4 regions of the Micromonospora jinlongensis genome follow, and region 1 is predicted to be linked to each of the others. Evidence: riboswitches for the same ligand, from Rfam matches in the RefSeq annotation. Region 1 holds a riboswitch; each other region holds the start of a gene.
The links. A riboswitch is a leader RNA that binds a small molecule or an ion and turns the genes downstream of it on or off. The one in region 1 is predicted to bind cyclic di-AMP.
Positions count from the first base shown of each region.

Region 2: linked by a shared signal. The riboswitch ahead of HNR22_RS31890 (NlpC/P60 family protein) and the one ahead of HNR22_RS21835 (VldE C-terminal domain-containing protein) in region 1 are both predicted to bind cyclic di-AMP.
Region 3: linked by a shared signal. The riboswitch ahead of HNR22_RS02025 (LysM peptidoglycan-binding domain-containing protein) and the one ahead of HNR22_RS21835 (VldE C-terminal domain-containing protein) in region 1 are both predicted to bind cyclic di-AMP.
Region 4: linked by a shared signal. The riboswitch ahead of HNR22_RS29050 (C39 family peptidase) and the one ahead of HNR22_RS21835 (VldE C-terminal domain-containing protein) in region 1 are both predicted to bind cyclic di-AMP.

Region 1 covers NZ_JACCHK010000001.1:4,882,591-4,887,286, reverse strand. Annotated here, with positions in the region: gene HNR22_RS21850 (heavy-metal-associated domain-containing protein) at 1-181, opposite strand, end outside; gene HNR22_RS21845 (metal-sensitive transcriptional regulator) at 280-576, shown strand; gene HNR22_RS21840 (YibE/F family protein) at 880-2,250, shown strand; cyclic di-AMP (ydaO/yuaA leader) riboswitch at 2,417-2,547, shown strand; gene HNR22_RS21835 (VldE C-terminal domain-containing protein) at 2,552-3,571, shown strand; gene HNR22_RS21830 (carbonic anhydrase) at 3,628-4,356, opposite strand; gene HNR22_RS21825 (helix-turn-helix transcriptional regulator) at 4,584-4,696, shown strand, end outside.
Region 2 covers NZ_JACCHK010000001.1:4,424,418-4,429,113, reverse strand. Annotated here, with positions in the region: gene HNR22_RS19690 (zinc metalloprotease) at 1-316, shown strand, start outside; gene HNR22_RS19685 (pyridoxamine 5'-phosphate oxidase family protein) at 391-930, opposite strand; gene dcd (dCTP deaminase) at 1,028-1,606, shown strand; gene HNR22_RS31890 (NlpC/P60 family protein) at 1,682-2,722, opposite strand; cyclic di-AMP (ydaO/yuaA leader) riboswitch at 2,736-2,871, opposite strand; gene HNR22_RS19670 (N-acetylmuramoyl-L-alanine amidase) at 3,108-4,696, shown strand, end outside.
Region 3 covers NZ_JACCHK010000001.1:584,623-589,318, forward strand. Annotated here, with positions in the region: gene htpG (molecular chaperone HtpG) at 127-2,055, shown strand; cyclic di-AMP (ydaO/yuaA leader) riboswitch at 2,285-2,456, shown strand; gene HNR22_RS02025 (LysM peptidoglycan-binding domain-containing protein) at 2,457-3,116, shown strand; gene HNR22_RS02030 (hypothetical protein) at 3,243-3,611, opposite strand; gene dinB (DNA polymerase IV) at 3,735-4,696, opposite strand, start outside.
Region 4 covers NZ_JACCHK010000001.1:6,444,029-6,448,724, forward strand. Annotated here, with positions in the region: gene HNR22_RS29035 (acyltransferase family protein) at 1-399, shown strand, start outside; gene HNR22_RS29040 (hypothetical protein) at 493-879, shown strand; gene HNR22_RS29045 (hypothetical protein) at 1,010-1,780, shown strand; cyclic di-AMP (ydaO/yuaA leader) riboswitch at 2,065-2,206, shown strand; gene HNR22_RS29050 (C39 family peptidase) at 2,440-3,288, shown strand; gene HNR22_RS29055 (hypothetical protein) at 3,363-4,406, opposite strand; gene HNR22_RS29060 (alpha/beta fold hydrolase) at 4,501-4,696, shown strand, end outside.

The DNA.
Region 1 (4,696 bases):
CGTCGACGGCAGCCCGGACAGCTGCCGGGTCCAGTGGCTGGTCGCTGCTGACGGTGACGCGGCCGGCCGCGAGATCGACCTGGACGTCCTGCACGCCCGGGATCGCGCCGACCTCGGCGCTCACCGCGCTGACGCAGTGCCCACAGGTCATGCCCTGCACCTGGTACGTCGTGTTGACCATTGGAACGCCTCCCTGAACGAATTACCCGTACCCGGTGGGGGTATCCCACCTGAAGGCGACCGTACCATACCCCCCAGGGGTACGCTATTCTGGATCGCATGACCGCACCCACCCCGATCCGCGGGTACACCGCCAGCAAGGATCAGCTGCTCATGCGGCTCCGCCGCGTCGAGGGGCAGGTCCGCGGCATCGAGAAGATGGTCGACGACGACCGCTACTGCATCGACGTGCTCACCCAGATCTCCGCCATCCAGGCCGCACTCGACAAGGTGGCGCTGGGGCTGCTCGACGGGCATGCCCGGCACTGCATGCACGAGGGTGCGGCCGAGGGCCGGGCCGACGAGATGGCCACCGAGATGATGGCGGCGGTCGGCCGGCTGATGAAGCGCGGCTGACGCCCCTCAGTCCGGCGCCGGCACGCGGGCGGTTCGACCGACGACACTCCGTCACGACCTGCGCCCCCGGGCCGGGCTGGTTAGCATTCCCCACGATGACCCCCCGCATGCCGCTGCACGAACGGGCACCGGCGTCGCCACCTGGTGGCGTCGCTCCTGGCCGCCCGGGCCGGGCACTGACCATCCGTGATCGGGTGGTCGCCGGTCAGCGACCCGCCGCGTCTCCCGCCGCGATTCCGCAGTGCGGATGAACCGACCGGCCCACTGACACGTACCCCGCACCGGATCGTTGGGAGTCTCGCCTTGGGTTCCGACCACACCCGCCCCGCTCCGTCCGCCCCGCCCCGGGTCCGGCGGATCCTCATCATGACGGTGGTGCCCCTCTTCGTGGCCACCGTGCTCGCGGCACTGCTGCTCTGGCCGCGCGGTGGGTCACCGGAGACCGACGGCGGGGCCGGCGTGCCGCGCTTCCCCGGCACGGTGACCCGGGTGGTGACCGAACCATGCCCGCCGACGCCGTCGAGCCCGGAGGGCACACCACGCGTCGGCGGCGGGCCGTGCGGCACTGTCGACGTCCGGGTGGACGACGGGCCGTCCGCCGGCCAGCAGGTGCAGACACCCGTGCCCGACGGGCCAGGCGCACCCCGGGTCGCGGTCGGCGACGAGGTCATCCTGGTCGAGCTGACCGATCCCACCGATCCCACCACCAGCAACTGGAACATCGCCGAGCACCAGCGCGGCACCCCGATGCTGTGGTTGGCGGTGGTCTTCGCCGCGGCGATCGTCGCGTTCGGTCGGTGGCGGGGTCTGGCCGCACTCGCCGGGTTGGCGGCCAGCTTCGCCATCCTGCTCACCTTCGTGCTGCCGGGCATCGGCGCCGGCAAGTCGCCCCTGCTGGTGGCGGTGGTCGGCGCCGCCCTGATCATGTTCGTGGTGCTCTACCTGACGCACGGGGTCACCGCACAGACCTCGGTCGCGGTGCTCGGCACCCTGGGCAGCCTGGTGCTGACCGGCGTGCTCGCCACCATCGCCACGGCGGCAACCCACCTCACCGGCTTCGGCAGTGAGGATGCCACCACGCTGTCGATGTTTCAGGGCGACGTGGACCTGCACGGTCTGCTGCTCGCCGGGATCATCATCGGCTCGCTCGGGGTGCTCGACGACGTGACGGTCACCCAGGCGGCCACCGTCACCGAGCTGGCACACGCCAACCCTGGCCTGACCCGGTTGCAGCTCTACCGCGCCGCGACCCGGGTCGGCCGCGCGCACATCGCCTCCACTGTCAACACCATCGTGCTGGCGTACGCGGGCGCGTCGCTGCCCCTGCTGCTCCTGCTCACCGCCGACGCGCGGCCGATCGGGCAGATCCTCACCAGCGAGTTCCTCGCGCAGGAGATCGTCCGCAGCGCGGTCGCCACCCTCGGCCTGATCGCCGCCGTGCCTCTGACCACCGGGCTGGCCGCAGTGGTGACCGCGGCCGGGCGCGCGGACGCCACACCGTCCGCCGACGCTTCCGCCCCGCGACCTCAGCCGGACCGGGCGGAGGCACTGGCCGCACTCATCTCTCCGCGAGCGGGTCGCCCCGACGAGCCGGAACCGACGCGGATCCCACCCCCATCCACCGCCACCGACGGGTGGCCAAAGTCGAACAGGAGCACGGATACGGCATGGTGACACTCCTCAGCGTGACCAGATCGGACCTCCACCCTGAGAACCACGTCACTGGTCACTCAACGCTATGGCGAAATGACGCTTTTGGTCGGCATCCAGGCGTAGCTCACCCGGCCGACTCTCGGGTAACCTCGCTGCCGGTTACCGATGAAGGCGCGAAGCGGCGCCTGCGGTGCCACCGCCCAATCGCCAACCGGCGAATCGGGGACCCAGGTACGTGGGGTGAATCCGCGTCAGCGGTAGGGGCCACTTCCGCCCCGAACCCGTCAGCTAACCCGGTCGGCGGTCGACGGAAGGGAACATTGTGACGGCACCCCTACGCCGCTGGTTGACACCCGTGGTGGCCGTGATCGCCGCATTGACCGTGCTCGCCGGGCCCCTCCCGGCCCACGCCGCCCCGACGACACCCACACCGTCCGGGCACGAGGAGGACGGCGAGCCGCAGCTGCTCACCGACGTCATCGAGCAGGCCAACCGCGACTACTCCGCCGCCAAGTCCCAACTGGACAAATCCAAGAAGCGGCAACTGGAGTTGGCGCTGGAGGTCGACCGGGCCAAGGCCGACCTGGACGCGCTGACCCCACAGGTCGGGCTGATCGCCGCCCAGTCGTACCGGACCGGCCGGATCGGCGCGCTCGCAATGCTGCTGGAGAGCAAGGCTCCCGACGCCTTCGTCCAGCGCGCCGCGGTGCTCGACGAGATGAACATGGTCAACGAGAAGAAGCTCGCCGAGGTCAACGCGGCTAAGGCCCGCGCCGAGCAGGCCAAGCTGCTCCTCGACGCGGAGGTCCGCGAGCAGCAGAAGCAGGCCGCCCTGATGGCGAAGCGGAAGAGCGAGGCGGACAAGGCGCTCTCCCTCGTCGGCGGCAAGGGCTTCACCGGCGGTCTGGTGGACGCCACCTCGAAAGTCGCCAAGATCGGCCCGGGTCGCACCGCCGACGGCGACTGGAAGCCGCAGTCGTGCAGCGAGAATGACCCGACCACGTCCGGTTGCGTCACGCCCCGCACCCTGCACGCGTACAAGGAGGTCAAGGCCGCTGGCTACAACCGGTTCGTCGGCTGCTACCGCTCCGGTGGGCCGTGGGAGCACCCGAAGGGCCGTGCCTGCGACTGGTCGCTGCAGAAGAGCGGCTTCGCCCCGTGGCACAACGATGACACCCGGAGGTACGGCAACAACGTCGCCGCCTTCCTCATCCGTAACGCCGACCGGCTGGGCATCTACTACGTGATCTGGAACCGGCAGATCTGGTTCCCGGCGACCGGCTGGAGTTCGTACAGCGGACCGTCGAACCACACCGACCACGTCCACATGTCGCTGCTCTGACCCGCAGGACCCTCGCCGAGGGCCGTTCCGCGTCGCGCGGAGCGGCCCTCGTCGCGTCAGGCGGCGGCGGGCGCGGCCGGGTCGAGGGGCCCGGCCTCCCCGTCGAGCGTCGCGAAGCCGGCCGGCACGGCGGCCACCGGGCGGACCGCTCCGGCGGCGAGCCGGTACGACACACCCACCACCGCGCACCGCCCCTGCGCCACCTCGTCGGCCAGAACCGGCGACTGCCCGAGCAGCGTCTCGACGGTCTGTGCGATGTGGATGTCGACGATGCCGTCGATGTCCTGCACACCCTCGGCCTCGGCACGGCGCAGGCTGGGCAGCACCGCGTCGACCACCGCCCGCAGGTGCCCCTGAGGTTGGGTGCCGGTCGTGGCGACCTCCCGGGCCGCCTGCACCGCACCGCACGAGTCGTGCCCGAGCACCACCACCAGCGGGGTGCCGAGCACGGTCACCGCGTACTCCACGCTGCCGAGCACCTCGGGGCCGGCGGTGTGGCCGGCGGTGCGGACCACGAACAGGTCGCCCAGCCCGCGGTCGAAGATGATCTCGGCGGCCAGGCGGGAGTCGGAGCAGCCGACGATCACCGCGAACGGGTGCTGCCCGTCGGCCACGGCGGCCCGGTGGCCGGCGTCCTGGTTGGGGTGGCGAGGGGCACCGCCGACGAAACGCCGATTGCCGGCGACCAACTCGGCGTACGCGCGGGCCGGCTCGCTCAGCGCCGGGGCCCGGTCGGTGGTCCGCTGCGGGCCCGGCTGTCCGGCGGGCGTTCCGGAGTGACTCATCCCCGCACCTCGTCTCGACGCATCTGACCTGGTCAACCGGCTCTTGAGCCGGGCCGGCGGCGGGCGCTGGCTCGGCTTTTACGGTCACACGCACCGTAAGATGCGTCAAGGTATACGTGATATGGATTTCATACGTTGACCTCAGCTCGCCCCTGGGTAACGCACCTCGGGTAGGGCCGACGAGACTCCTCGAGGGCAGGGTCGGCATCCGGAGAGGCGGTCACACGATGACGAAGACGGCGGCGGGCGACACCGGTGGTGGGCGGAACTGGACGTTCCTCACCAACCACGGGCACGTTCTGCTGGCCATCGCCCGCGACCCCACCGCCCGGTTGCGGGA
Region 2 (4,696 bases), 460 kb from region 1:
GAACGAGTCACTGCCGGGCGGCACCGCCACCAACTACAACCAGGGCGACACCGGCACCCACGAGGTGGGCCACTGGCTGAACCTCTACCACACCTTCCAGGGCGGGTGCGGCGGCTCGGGTGACAGCGTCAGCGACACCCCGGCCGAGGCGTCGCCGGCCTACCAGTGCCCGACCGGGCGCAACACCTGCTCGGCGACCGGGCTGGACCCGATCACCAACTTCATGGACTACACCTACGACTCGTGCATGTACCAGTTCACCCCCGGGCAGGCCAGCCGGATGCTGACCGCGTGGAACGCGTACCGCGCGGCGTAACTTCCCCGCGTACGACCGGTGCCGGCCCCGTCACGACGGGGCCGGCACCGGTGTCTTTCTCCCCAGGACCAGACTCAGGCGGCCGAACACTGGACGTTGCGGCTGCGGCGGGCCGGGCGAGCCTGCGGTACGGCTGAAGGTGCGGCCGGGGCCAGCGGGTCGAGCCACACCTGCACCTCCGGCCCACCGACGGCGACGCCGAGGCCGTGCTGCTCCCGGCGGGCCAACATCGCCACGTCGACGGTGAACTCGAACAACCGCCAGTCGACCTGCGGCTCCGCCCGGGCACCCTGCGCCAACCGTGCGAGCTGGAGCGGATCGGTCACCGGACGGGCGCGACCCGCCACGTACGCCTCGTCGTCGCTCTCCTCCGGAGGGAACGAGTGCAGCGCGTAACGGCCGTCGCGTTCGAGATCGCGGCGCTTCGGAGAGTCGACGATGAAGCAGAACAAGCCCTCGTCGGTGATGACCGGGGAGACCGGATGGACCCGGGGCCCGCCGTCGGCGCGGACCGTGGCCAGGTAGCCGAAGCCTGGCCCGTACTGCTGGAGGAGAACGCGGATCCCGTCGGCGAGTCGGGGCTCGTCGGCGGCGAATTCGGACCAGGAAGCCATGTGGGCATTCTATCGAACAAATGTACGAGCAGCGACCTCGACGCGCTGGTCATCGGCACCGAATCCTGGCACTTTCGACAACAGCTATGGTGGTCCGATGCTGCTCTCCGACCGCGACCTGGTCTCCGAGCTCAAGGCCGGCACGCTGGGCCTGGAGCCGTTCGAGCCCACCCTGGTCCAACCCTCCAGCATCGACGTCCGACTCGACCGGCTGTTCCGGGTCTTCAACAACCACCTCTACACGCACATCGATCCGGCGATGCAGCAGGACGACCTGACGTCGGCGGTCGAGGTGCCAGACGGCGAGCCGTTCGTGCTGCACCCGGGCGAGTTCGTGCTGGCCTCGACGCTGGAGGTCATCTCGCTGGGCGACCAGCTCGCCGGCCGACTGGAAGGCAAGAGCTCCCTGGGCCGGCTCGGGCTGCTCACACACTCCACCGCCGGCTTCATCGACCCGGGGTTCTCCGGTCACGTGACGCTGGAGCTCTCCAACGTGGCGAACCTGCCGATCACCCTCTGGCCGGGCATGAAGATCGGGCAGCTCTGCATCTTCCGGCTCTCCTCGCCGGCCGAGCACCCGTACGGTTCAGCGGTCTACGGCTCGCGCTACCAGGGCCAGCGGGGGCCGACGCCCAGCCGCGCCTGGCAGCACTGGCGCACCTGGCCCACCCGCTGACGGGCTGAGGCACGACGGTCAGACGACGAGGGCCCGCCGCGACGGATCGCGACGGGCCCTCCTGGTCACCCGGGGTCAGCCTGGGCGGCCGTAGCTGTGGATCGGGCCGTCGTCGACCTTCTTCATCTTGACCGGCTGGCCGGCCTGCGAGGCGTGCACCACCCAGCCGTTGCCGACGTACATGCCGACGTGGTGGATGTCGCTGTAGTAGAAGACCAGGTCGCCGGGGCGCAGGTCAGCCTTGCTGACATCCTTGGTGACGCGGCTCTGCTGGGCGGCGTTGTGCGGCAACGACACCCCGGCCTTCGCCCATGCGGCCAACATCAGACCCGAGCAGTCGTACGAGTTCGGGCCCTCGGCACCCCACACGTAGGGCTTTCCGATCTGCGCGCAGGCGAACTTGACCGCCGTGCCGGCGGCGCCGCCGGGGTAGCTCGCCGGACAGGGCGCGGGACGCAGCGGACCGCCGCCCCCGTTGCCGTACACCTTGAGGCGCAGCTTCTGCAGCCGGTCGATCTCTTCGTTGATCTGCTTCTTCTTGGCCGCCAACTGGGCCTCGGTGCGGGCCAGCTGGGCGACCATCTCGTCCAGCGGCGCCTTCTGCGCGGCCAGCTCGTCGCGCAGGTCGGCGACCTCGCGTACGTCCTGCTGCTGGTTGTGCGCGAACCGGTCGAGCATTTCGAGCTGGCTGACCACCTCGCTGGGCGACCGGCTGCCGAGCATCGCGTTGACGGTCGAGACGGTCTCGCCCTTGTACGCGCGCACGGCCAGCGCGCTGACCTTGTCCATCGCGGCGTCGACCTGCCGCTCCAGCGGGGCGATCCGGGCGGCCAGCGCGTCCGCCTGCTTGCGCTTGGCGGCGAGGTCGGCCCGGGTGGCGTTGTGCCGTTCGATGATGGGTTCGAGTGTGTTCCAGTCGGCGTCGATCTGGCGCTCGATCTCGGCGACGGACGGGTCGGCGTGGGCGGCCGTGGCGCTGCCCGTCAGGACGACGGCGACGCCGACCAGTGCGGCGAGAGCGGTGGTGAAGCGGGACCAGCGTGGGCGCGGCACGATCGACGTCGGGACGGCGAATGCCGACCGCTCGGACGACGGCCGCGGGGCATGGAGTGCCACCGGGGTTCCGTACTCCTTCTTCCTGACCGCCTACCGGGTTAGCTGACGGGTTCGGGCGGGAAGTCGGCGCCCTACCGCAGTGGCTGCGGATTCACCCCGAGGGACGTGGGTCCCCGGTTCGCTCGGAAACGACTCGGCGGTGTCGGTCCGTTACCGCCCGGGATGGGCAGAGCTGCTGTCGGGCCGACAAATGACCAGAGTAGAGACGCCCGTTACCGATCCGCAACCCGTACGGCCGTGACACTCCGTACCGATCGGATGGGGGTCACCGACCGTGTATGAAGATTTCTTTCTGAACAAGTCGATAGATGGAAAGGTATTGACGCGGACTCTCCAGCGGCGCGATGGTGACCTGACCTCTACCCGCGAGAATCTAGGGGGTTCGATGCACCATCCAACAGTGTCGGCCGGCTGGCGCGCACTGCTCGCCACGACCGTCGTCGCCGCCGCGAGCGCGGTGCCACTCTCCACGGCCGCCACCGCCGCACCCACCGCCGATCGCCAGCAGCAGTACGCGACCGCGGCGACCGAGTACGGCGTGCCGACGGGCGTGCTGCTCGGCGTCTCCTATCTGGAGTCCCGCTGGGACAGCAACGCCGGCACACCGAGCACGAGTGGCGGCTACGGCCCGATGCACCTGACCGACGCCCGCCACGTGACCGCTCTACCCGGGCGCGGCCACCACGACGCCGGCGCCGAGGACCCACGCGGTGACGACTCCCGGCCCTCCCGCGTGCCCGCACCCCGACCCGTCGAGGCCCCCGCACCGACCGCCGCCGCGTTGCAGACCGTGGACGCGGCGGCCGCACTGACGGGTGCCACCCCCGAGGCGCTGCGCACCGATGCGGCGGTCAACATCCGGGGTGGGGCCGCGTTGCTCAGCGCGTACCAGCGGGAGTTGGGTGCGCCGGTCGGCGCGGACACCGACCCGGCGGCCTGGTACGGCGCGGTGGCCCGCTACGCCGGTGCGGACAGCGCCGACGCCGCCGCGGCCTTCGCCGACGAGGTCTTCACGACCATCGCCGCGGGCGAGTCCCGGGTGACCGACGACGGCCAGCGGATCACCCTGCCGGCACGCGCGGTACAGCCCGAGCGCTCCTGGTTGGACCGGCTGGGCCTGCGCCGGTTGGCCCGCCCGGACGGGCTGGAGTGCCCGCGCACCGTCTCCTGCGAGTGGATCCCGGCGCCCTACGAGGCGTTCGGCGACGGGGACTACGGCAACCACGACCTCTCCGACCGGCCCGCCCGGCAGAAAATCGAGTACATCGTCATCCACGACACCGAGGCGAGCTGGGCGACGACCCTGCAACTCGTCCAGGACCCGACCTACGTGAGCTGGCACTACTCGCTGCGCTCCGTCGACGGGCACATCGCCCAGCACGTGAAGACCAAGGACGTCGGCTGGCACGCGGGCAACTGGTACGTCAACGCCAAGTCGATCGGTCTCGAACACGAGGGCTTCGCCGCGCAGGGCACCTGGTACACGGAGGCGATGTACCGGACCTCGGCGAAACTGGTGCGGCACCTGGCGCTGCGGCTGGGCATCCCGCTGGACCGCCAGCACATCATCGGCCACGACAACGTGCCCGGCACCGTCGCCTCGACCGTGCGGGGAATGCACTGGGACCCGGGCCCCTACTGGGACTGGACGCACTACTTCGACCTGCTGCACGCACCTCGGCTGGACACCGGCACCCCGGCCACCGGGCTGGTCCGGATCGACCCGGACTACGCCACCAACCAGCCGGCGTTCGTCGGGTGCGTCACCCCTGGTGTGCCGTGCACGCCGCGCGGCTCCTCGTCGGTGATCCTGCACAGCGCGCCGTCCGCAGACGCGCCGCTTGTCAACGACATCGCCCTGCGCCCCGACGGCACCCCGAACACCATGGAGGTGTCGGACCATGGGGCCCGGGCATCCGCCGGGCAGACGTACGCGCTCGCCGGGCGGCAGGGCGACTGGACCGCCATCTGGTA
Region 3 (4,696 bases), 4.3 Mb from region 1:
CTTGTGTTAACCAAAGTCAGCTACGTCACGACGGTGACCCCCTGAATCGGGAATGCGACCCCGATGCGGCCACAACCCTGCCGGTGACGGCTCGTATCCTTTCGGCGAACCTCCGCACGAGCCGAGATGGGAGACGGTGTGAGCAACCAGGCCGAAACGTTGGAATTCCAGGCCGAGGCGCGTCAGCTCCTCCAGCTGGTGGTCCACTCGATCTATTCGAACAAGGACGTCTTCCTGCGGGAACTCATCTCGAACGCGTCCGACGCCCTGGACAAGCTGCGACTGGCCACGCTTGTCGACAAGGACCTCGTGGCCGACACCGACGACCTGCACGTCGCCCTCGAGGTCGACCGGGACGCCCGCACCCTCGCCGTACGGGACAACGGCATCGGGATGACCCGCGACGAGGTCGTCCAGCTGATCGGCACCATCGCCAAGTCGGGCACCGCCGAGCTGCTGCGCAAGCTGCGCGAATCCGCCGACGCCCACGCCTCGCAGGACCTGATCGGCCAGTTCGGCGTCGGCTTCTACGCCGCGTTCATGGTCGCCGACCGGGTCACCCTGCTGACCCGCAAGGCCGGCGAGACCGGCGGCACCCGCTGGGAGTCCACCGGCGAGGGCACCTACTCGATCGAGTCGGTCGACGAGGCGCCGCAGGGCACCACGGTGACCCTGCACCTCAAGCCGGTCGACACCGAGGACAACCTGCACGACTACACCGCCGAGTGGACCGTCCGGGAGATCGTCAAGCGATACTCCGACTTCATCGCCTGGCCGATCCGGATGAGCGTCGAGCGGCCCGGCGCAGACGGCGAAGCCGCAACCAGCGAGGTGCAGACCCTCAACTCGATGAAGGCGCTCTGGGCGCGACCCCGCGACGAGGTCGACGCCGCCGAGTACAACGAGTTCTACAAGCACGTCAGCCACGACTGGGCCGACCCGCTCGAGGTCGTGCACATGAAGGGCGAGGGCACCTTCGAGTACGAGGCGCTGCTGTTCCTGCCCAGCCACGCCCCGCTCGACCTGTTCTCCCCGCAGGGCCGCCGCGGTGTCCAGCTCTACGTCAAGCGTGTCTTCATCATGGACGACTGCGAGGCGCTGGTCCCGACCTACCTGCGCTTCGTCAAGGGCGTGGTCGACGCGCACGACCTGTCGCTGAACATCTCCCGCGAGATCCTCCAGCAGGACCGGCAGATCCAGACCGTCCGCCGTCGCCTGGTGAAGAAGATCCTCGCCACGGTCAAGGACCTCAAGGCCAACCACGCCGAGCGGTACCGCACCTTCTGGACCGAGTTCGGCGCGGTGGTCAAGGAAGGGCTGATCGACGACACGGACAACCGCGACACCCTGCTGGACCTCCTGTCGGTCGCCTCCACCCACGACCCCGCCGAGCCCACCGACCTGGCTGGCTACGTCTCACGGATGAAGGACGGCCAGAGCGACATCTGGTACGCCACCGGCGAGTCCCGGGCCGCCATCGAGAACTCGCCGCACCTGGAGGCGTTCCGGGCCAAGGGCCACGAGGTGCTGCTGCTCACCGACCAGGTCGACGAGGTGTGGGTCGAGCGGGTCGGCGCGTACGACGGTCGGCCGCTGCGGTCCATCGCCAAGGGCGAGATCGACCTGGACACCGACGAGGAGAAGCAGCAGGCCGAGGCCGAGCGCGAGCAGCAGCGTCAGGAGTTCGCCGCCCTGCTCGACTGGCTGGGCACCACCCTGACCGACAGTGTCCGGGAGGTGCGTCTGTCGTCGCGACTGACCACCTCGCCCGCCTGCGTCGTCGGCGATGCCCACGACCTCACCCCAACTCTGGAGAAGATGTACCGGGCGATGGGGCACGAGGTTCCCCCGACCAAGCGGATCCTGGAGATCAACCCCGGTCACCCGCTGGTGTCCGGGCTCCGCAAGGCCCACGAGCAGGGCAGCGACCAGATGGCCCTGACCGAGACCGCCGAGCTGCTCTACGGCCTGGCGGTGCTCGCCGAGGGCGGTGAGCTGACCGACCCGGCCCGCTTCACCCGGACGCTCGCCGACCGGCTGGCGCGCACCCTGTAGCTGGCGTACCCCTCCGGCCGGCGGGCCTCCCGCGCAGCGGACCCCGCCGGCCGGCCACCTCTGCGGGCACCTGATCGCAAACGGTCCATCGTGGTCACTGCACAGAGACGGCAGGCCCGCAACCGCTGAGCGAACCGTCCAGCGCGCCCCGGTGAAGAACTTCACAGGGGTTGGGCGATCGTCACCGACCGTGCCTAACGTCGGTCGGGTTCGCCACTGCGGACACCACGGCCGGCAACGCCAAATCCTGCCCCCGGTCGGCGGAACCCAGTCACCAGGGCAGGAGCGGGGGACCCAAACGTTCCTCGGTGCACGTCACCTCGGGGTGAAGCCGCCATCGTGCGGCCGGGCTCCTCGGCCCGAACCCGACAGCTCACCTCGCCGGCGTGGAGGAAGTTCACATGACGTCTGTCTACACGCCCCGTCACCGACGGGTCACCGCCCGCCGCCTCGCCGTCGGCACCCTGGCCGTCGGTGCGGTCACCGGTGCTGTCGCCCTCTTCGGCCCGGCCGCCCCCGCGCAGGCCGCGGTCAACTGGGACGCGATCGCCCAGTGCGAGTCCGGCGGCAACTGGAAGATCAACACCGGCAACGGTTACTACGGCGGCCTGCAGTTCTCCCAGGGCACCTGGGCCGGCTACGGCGGCAAGAAGTACGCCGCCCGCGCCGACCTGGCCAGCCGCGGCGAGCAGATCGCCATCGCCGAGAAGGTGCTCGACGGGCAGGGCATCGGCGCATGGCCGACCTGCGGCAAGAAGGGCGGCTCCGCCGCGAAGCCGTCGACGAAGTCCACGCAGAAGTCCACCGCCAAGTCCACGGCGAAGCCCACCGAGCAGCAGGAGCGGCCCTCGCGGCGGGAGCAGCCGGCGACCCGCAACCACGAGCGCACCGCGCCGACCTCGAGCGGCCAGACCTACCTGGTCAAGCCGGGCGACACCCTGTCGGAGATCGCTGACAGCCACCGGGTGACCGGCGGTTGGCAGGCGCTCTACGAGCACAACCGGCAGCTGATCGGGGCCGACCCGGGTCTGATCTTCCCGGGGCAGCGGCTCAGCCTCTGACGGTCTTCCCGCGTCAGCGGCTCAGCCTCTGACGGATCACGTACGAACGCTCGGCCGGGTCACCGGCCGAGCGTTCGTACGTGTGATGCCCATCAGCCCGAGCGCTCGTACCCCGGGGGGAAGCCGTCACGCCGCGGAGGCGGATGTCTTCGGCCCTCGCTGCGAGGTGACCGGACCGGCGTTCCAGCCCCAGCGGGGAGCCGGCGCGCTGCTCTCCCCGGACCAGCCCGTGCCGCGCTGCTCGCTGTCGTCGTCGATGGTCTCGTCGGCGGGGGCCGGTGTGCTGCGGGCCAGTCGTATCGACTGCTCCGCGCCGGCGCGGGCCGCGCACGGCCAGGACTGCCCGGCGCACTGAAGGTTGCGGCACTGACCCTCGTCGTCCGGCTCGTGGGCGCTCAGCACGTCGATCGCCAGTTGCCAGAGCAGCGGGTCGGTCACGTCGTGCGGCCGCTCGGCAGTGCGACTCGGCCGGTTGCTGGTGTCGTCGTCGGACATTGTGGGTCCCCCCTTGTCAGGCTGTACCCCACAAGGGTCACCCGCCAGCCGCCGGCTAAACCGCCGACCTGCTGTGATGTGTCTCCGGTCGCAGCGGTCGCCGGGACGCCGCACGCAGATCGGTCAATCCGGCAGCAGCGGCATCTCGACGCCCGGCTCCCGGCCGAGCAGGACCGCTCGGGTCAGCGCCGTTGAGCCGAACCGGTCGCGGACCGCGTCCACCGCAGCGTCCAACTCCGCGCCCGGATCGCGGTGAAACGGCAGCTCCGGTTGCACGGGGTTGTCGTCCAGGTTGCCCACCGAGACACCGATCAGGGTGACACCCCGACGATCGATCTCGGTCAACGCGGCTCGCAGCAACGTGCGCGCGGCGGCGAGCAGCGGCGTCGTGTCGGCGGTCGCCTTGCCGATGGTGTGCGAGCGGGTCGCCCGGGTGTAGTCGCCGAACCGCAGCCGCAACACCACAGTGCGACCGGACCGTCCCGCTGCCCGCATGCGGCGGCTGACCCGGTCGACCAGGCCGGCGAGGATGGCATCCAGCTCCGCCGGGGCGTGCGGGGTACGACTCAGCGCATGCTGCGCGCCCATCGAGCCGCGTCGGCGGCCGACCTGCACCGAGCGAGGATCGCGGTTGTGCGCCAGGGCGTGCAGGTGCCTGCCGGCGCCGGACCCGAGCAGCGACACCAGGGCGGCCTCACCGAGCCGGGCCACCTCACCGACCGTACGGATCCGGCGTTCCCGCAGCTTCGCTGAGGTGACCGGGCCGACGCCCCATAACCGCTCGACCGGCAGTGGGTGCAGGAAGGCCAACTCGGCGTCCGGTGCGACCACCAGCAGACCGTCCGGCTTCGCCACCCCGCTGGCGACCTTCGCCAGGAACTTCGTGCGGGCCACACCCACTGTGATCGGCAGGTGGACCCGTTCACGAACCTCCCGGCGCAGCCGCTCGGCGATCTCGGCCGGCGACCCCACCAGCCGCCACAGGCCACCCACGTCCAGGAACGCCTCGTCGATGGAGAGCCCCTCGACCAGTGGCGTGGTCTGCCGGAAGATCTCGAAGACCGCCCGGCTCGCCGCCGTGTACG
Region 4 (4,696 bases), 1.6 Mb from region 1:
GTGTTGAACAAGCGCTCGCCGTGGCGGTCTCGGCCGCTGGTCTGGCTCGGAGAGGTCTCCTTCGCCTTCTACCTGGTCCACGTGCTGGTGATGACGAGTGTGCTGCGCTGGAGCGGTGACTGGGGGACCGGGTTCGCGGGCTGGCGTGGCCCGGCCGTGGTGCTCGGCTTCCTGGTGGCGAACCTGGTCCTCGCCGGGCTGCTGCACCGCTACGTCGAGACTCCGATGATGCGCCGGCTCGCGCCCCGCCGTCCGGCCCGACCGGCGCCCGTCCCCCGACAACGCACGGCCGAATCCGACGCCACCCGGCCGCAGACTGACGCCGCCCGGCCGCAGACCGACGCCGCCGGCGAGGGTGACCAGAGCGGCGGTCGATCGCCGTACGTCGACTCGCGCTGACACTGTCCACCCTGCTCAGCGGGGTTCGGCGCGGCGTGAGCCGACACGCCCGTGGTCGGTGCGCAGGGGTCGGCACGGCGGTAGCGTGGGGACGTGCTTCCGGTCGCGATCACCTGTCCGCTGTGGTGGGTGGCGCGCTGGGCGACACGGGTGCTGACCAGCCTCGCCGTCGTCGCGGCCCTGGCGCTTGGCGCGGGCCCGACCGCGGCCGCTGTGCCACCTCCGTTCGCCCTCGGTGCACTTCCGGCGTCCTGCCCGTTCAGCTCCTCGGCGGGCTCCGCCCACGCGACTCAGGCGGTCCCCGAGGGGGTCGTCGAGGAGTCCTCCGCTACCTGGTCCGACAACGCTCAGCCAGCGCCGCCCGACGGCCAGGGCGTCATCCCGGCCGGCGTGCTGCCGGTGCGCGCCGCCGGGTCTGACCGGCTGCCCCTCGCCGACGGCCCGAGCAGCCGGGCACCCCGGGCCCCACCCGGGCGCTGAGCCACCGGGACGAGCGTCCCGACGCTGCGCCTGTCGACCCACCAGCACCGCTCCGCCGACCCGTGCTCCGCCGTGGCCAGGTGGCCGGTGCCGATCCCCATCGCACTGCTCTCTCCCCGAGGTGCCGACCATGAAGACCGCTGTCTTCTACCAGTTCGTGACCGAGGTGCCGCAGGCCGCCGCCATCTGGTCGACCCTGTTCCTGCTGACCCTGGGTCTGCTCGCCCTGCTGGTTGCCCGCCCGGAGCGGGACCGGCCCACTGGTGATCCGCTCCCAGCCGTGCCCACCGCTCGGGAGGTGGCCGCCGCAGAAGCCGTCGACCTGCACCGGTACGCCGAGGAGGTGGCCGTCGCCGCGGCCGGCGCGGCCAGGACCGCACAGCGGCGACGTGTTGCCTGGCTGACCGCTCAGGAGGAGATGGAGCGGGCCTGGGCCAAGTACGACGAGGCGGACACCGCCGCCCGTCGCTTCGCGGGTGCCGGGGCGCTACCCACCCCCTGCACCCCCCACACCCCCGCCGAGTACGCCGCCCGGGAGCGCTATCTGCACCGGGCGGCGATGGCGGCGTACTGGCGGGGCGACCTGACCATGGCGCAGCTCGGCGACGTGTTCGCCCACCGGCGCGGCTGGGATCCCCGGCGGCATCCGGTCGAGCAGGAGGTGCTGCTCAGCCGGGCGATCCGGGACGCGCGACTGGCCGACTACGACGCTGCCGCCACCCGGGAGCGGGCCGCGTGGCGCGACGCGGAGCTGGCCGCCGAGTCGGCGCGCGTCCTCACCGCTGAGGCGTACGCGGCGGCGGCCCGGCTGCGACCGGCCCCGCTGCCCGCTCGCCGGGCGGCGACCGGGGTGTTCCGACCCGCCGTCGTGGCACGGTGGCGCCCGGCCCGGGCGAGTTGAGCCCGATCCGTGACGTGAGCCGGGTCACGCCGATGCCGAATCGGTCGTCCGGCGCGATCGGCCCGATTGTTCCCGTGATTGTGGCCGCATTCTCGACGACCTGTCCGGTTGTCGCCCGTTGGCGTCGCCGTAACCGCTTGTCCCATCGAGTCACGTCATCGGCAATACGCGCAGAAATTGCCGCGTGAATTCGGGTTTACGCAGGTGAACCTGGCTTGGCAGGGTGTGGACGGCCCAGTAGTGTCGTCCCGTCCGGTGCGGTAACCGATCGCAAGAGGCGACGCCGCGCCGACCCGCTCAATCGTGCTTAACGAACCGGGGACCCATCAGTAAGTCCGGGGTGAATCCGCGAGCCACGGCCCGCGGTAGGGCGATCTTCCCGCCCGAATCCGTCAGCTAACCCGGTAGGCGGTGTCGGAAGGAGTTCCATCCTCGTGCAGCACCTTTCCACCCCTCGGTTGTTCCTTCGCCTCCACGGCGTAGCGGTGCCCCCGCTCATTCGTCCAGTGACGGTGAGCTGACCCCCCCGGGTCATCGCCTAACCGCCCGGCCGCGCCGGGCGTTCCCCTGAGCGGTTCACCATCCGCGGACCATCGTCCGCGCGCTGGCGCCTGCCCGGATGCCGGTCCGGCCCCGGTGTGCCGCTCTCCCCCCGATCCGTGGAGGACCCCGTGAAGCACACCCTGAAGCGTCAGCTCCGCCGCCTCACCACCGAGCGTCCGTACCAGATCGTTGCCGCCTCCGCCGCGGCCCTCGCCATCGCCACCACCACCGGCGCCCTGCTCACCACCGCCGACGACGCGCCGGCCGGCCAGCGCACCGCGACCACGGTCGCCGAGATGCGCAGCGACGTCGCCGCCTCCCGCGGCGAGGTGCGCGAGGCGTCCCCGTCGGCCAGCGCCGCGCCGACCACCGCAGCCCCGGCCACCACCGCCGCGTCACCCGCCGCCAAGGCCAGCAGCAACCCCGACCTGACCCGTAAGCCGGAGCGGCCGAAGCCGCCGGCGACCAAGGTGCTCGACTACGACTACGAGGCGCAGAACACGTACTACAACTGCGGCCCCGCAGCCACCCGTAACGCGCTCAGCGCCGCCGGAATCGACCGCACCCAGGGTGAGCTCGGCGCCGAGCTGGGCACCACCGAGATGGGCACCAACTCGGCCCTGGACACCACCCGGGTGCTCAACGCCGAGGTGAAGGGCTCCCCGTACCGGACCCGGATGTTCGCCGGCGCGCCCAGCCCGGCCCAGATGGACCAGCTGCAGGCCGACGTGGTCAAGGCCATCACCGATGGCCGTGGCGTGGTCGCCAACGTCGTCGGCGACGCCACCGACACCGCTGGCGGCTGGCACTCCTACGGTGGCGGTCACTACATCGCCGTCGTGGGTTACAAGGACAACGGCCGCACCGTACGGATCGCCGACTCGGCGAACCCGGCCGACGCGTCGTACTGGATCACCACGATCAACCTGGCCAACTGGATCGCGAGCCGGGGCTACTCCGCCTGACCCAGGCACGCTGGACCGCCGCGGGCGCCGTCCCCCACAAGGGGCCGGCGCCCGCGGCGTCTTCGTCCGTGCCGTCAGTACGCGATGAAGCCGTACAGCGCGAGGTGGTTCGACTTCGTCCCGCCGACGGTGTGGTCGATCGTGGACGGTTGAACACCGCCGTTCAGGAAGAGATAGTCGATCTTGCTGGAGCCGCTGGTGGCCTTCGAGCCGTAACCGGTCATGCCGTAGCCGCTCAACGTGCCGGCCCCGATGCCCGTACGGTTCGCGTCGATGCCCACGACGCGGATCGTGGACGCGTTCAGCAGGCTGGTCGCGTCCGCGCCGAGGTGGATGCCGGTGTTGGCGATGCCCCGGTCCCCGTCACCGGCGCAGGCGTTCTGCCGGTTCTCCTGGGGCAGGTGCATGGTCGCGGCGAACACACTCGTGCCGGTCGCCTTGATGGTGAACCGGGCCGCGATGGCGCTGGTCCGCTTCCACTTGTAGAAGTCGGTGCTGTCCGGGTCGCTGTTCGGCGGCTTGTACAGCGTGCATCCGGCGCCGTTGGCGTACGCCGTGCCCGGCCTGAGCCAGCCCGCGCTCCAGTATTTCGAGACGTCGCCGCTGGCCAGGCTCAGCGTCCGCTTGTTCCAGATGATGCCGTTGGTCTGCTTCTTCTTGAGGTCCCCGAGCAACTGGGAACTGCACTTGTGCGTGCTGCCCCACGGCTCCGGGTCGCTCCACGCCACGATCGCCCCGTAGCTGCCCGCCGGGTAGCCGAACTTCGCCGACAGTTGGTCGGCGTACGCCTCGGCCTGGCCGGTCCCGCGTACCTGTTGCACGATCAGGATGTCGGGCGCGACCACGCCGCTGGTGCCGGTACGACCGGCGTCGTCGACCAGGATCGAGGTCAGGTGGTCCGGTCCGGAGATGCGGGTGCAGCTCCCGTCGGAGTTGTTCACCACCAGGTTCTCGATGTTGTTGTTGTAGACACGCAGGACCCGGTCGGCCGCCGCGACCGCCTCGGTGCCCCGCGCGGGGCCGCTCGGGGGCGTGCCGAGCGCGGGGGCGCTCAGGGCCGTGCCGAGCGCGACGACCGCCAGGGCCGCGACAAGTGCGGACCGATGCCTCGTGAGCACGGTGGACTCCTCTCCGCGACGGGATCGACAGATGACGCTCCCCGTCCAGGCGCCGAACTCTACAGTGGATCTTCACGTCGCGGGGGTGGCGCGGATGACGACTCTCGTACCAGGCCGTGAACCGTGGGAGACTGCCGCCGTGGTGGATGAATCGGGTGGTCACGCCGGCCGGGGGCCGGTCCTGCTGCTGCTGCACGGCATGGGTGCGACCGGCGACGTGTGGCTGCCCTGGGCGCCGTACCTCGAGCAGCACTGGCCCGGGCGGTGGCTGGCACCGGACCTGGCCGGCC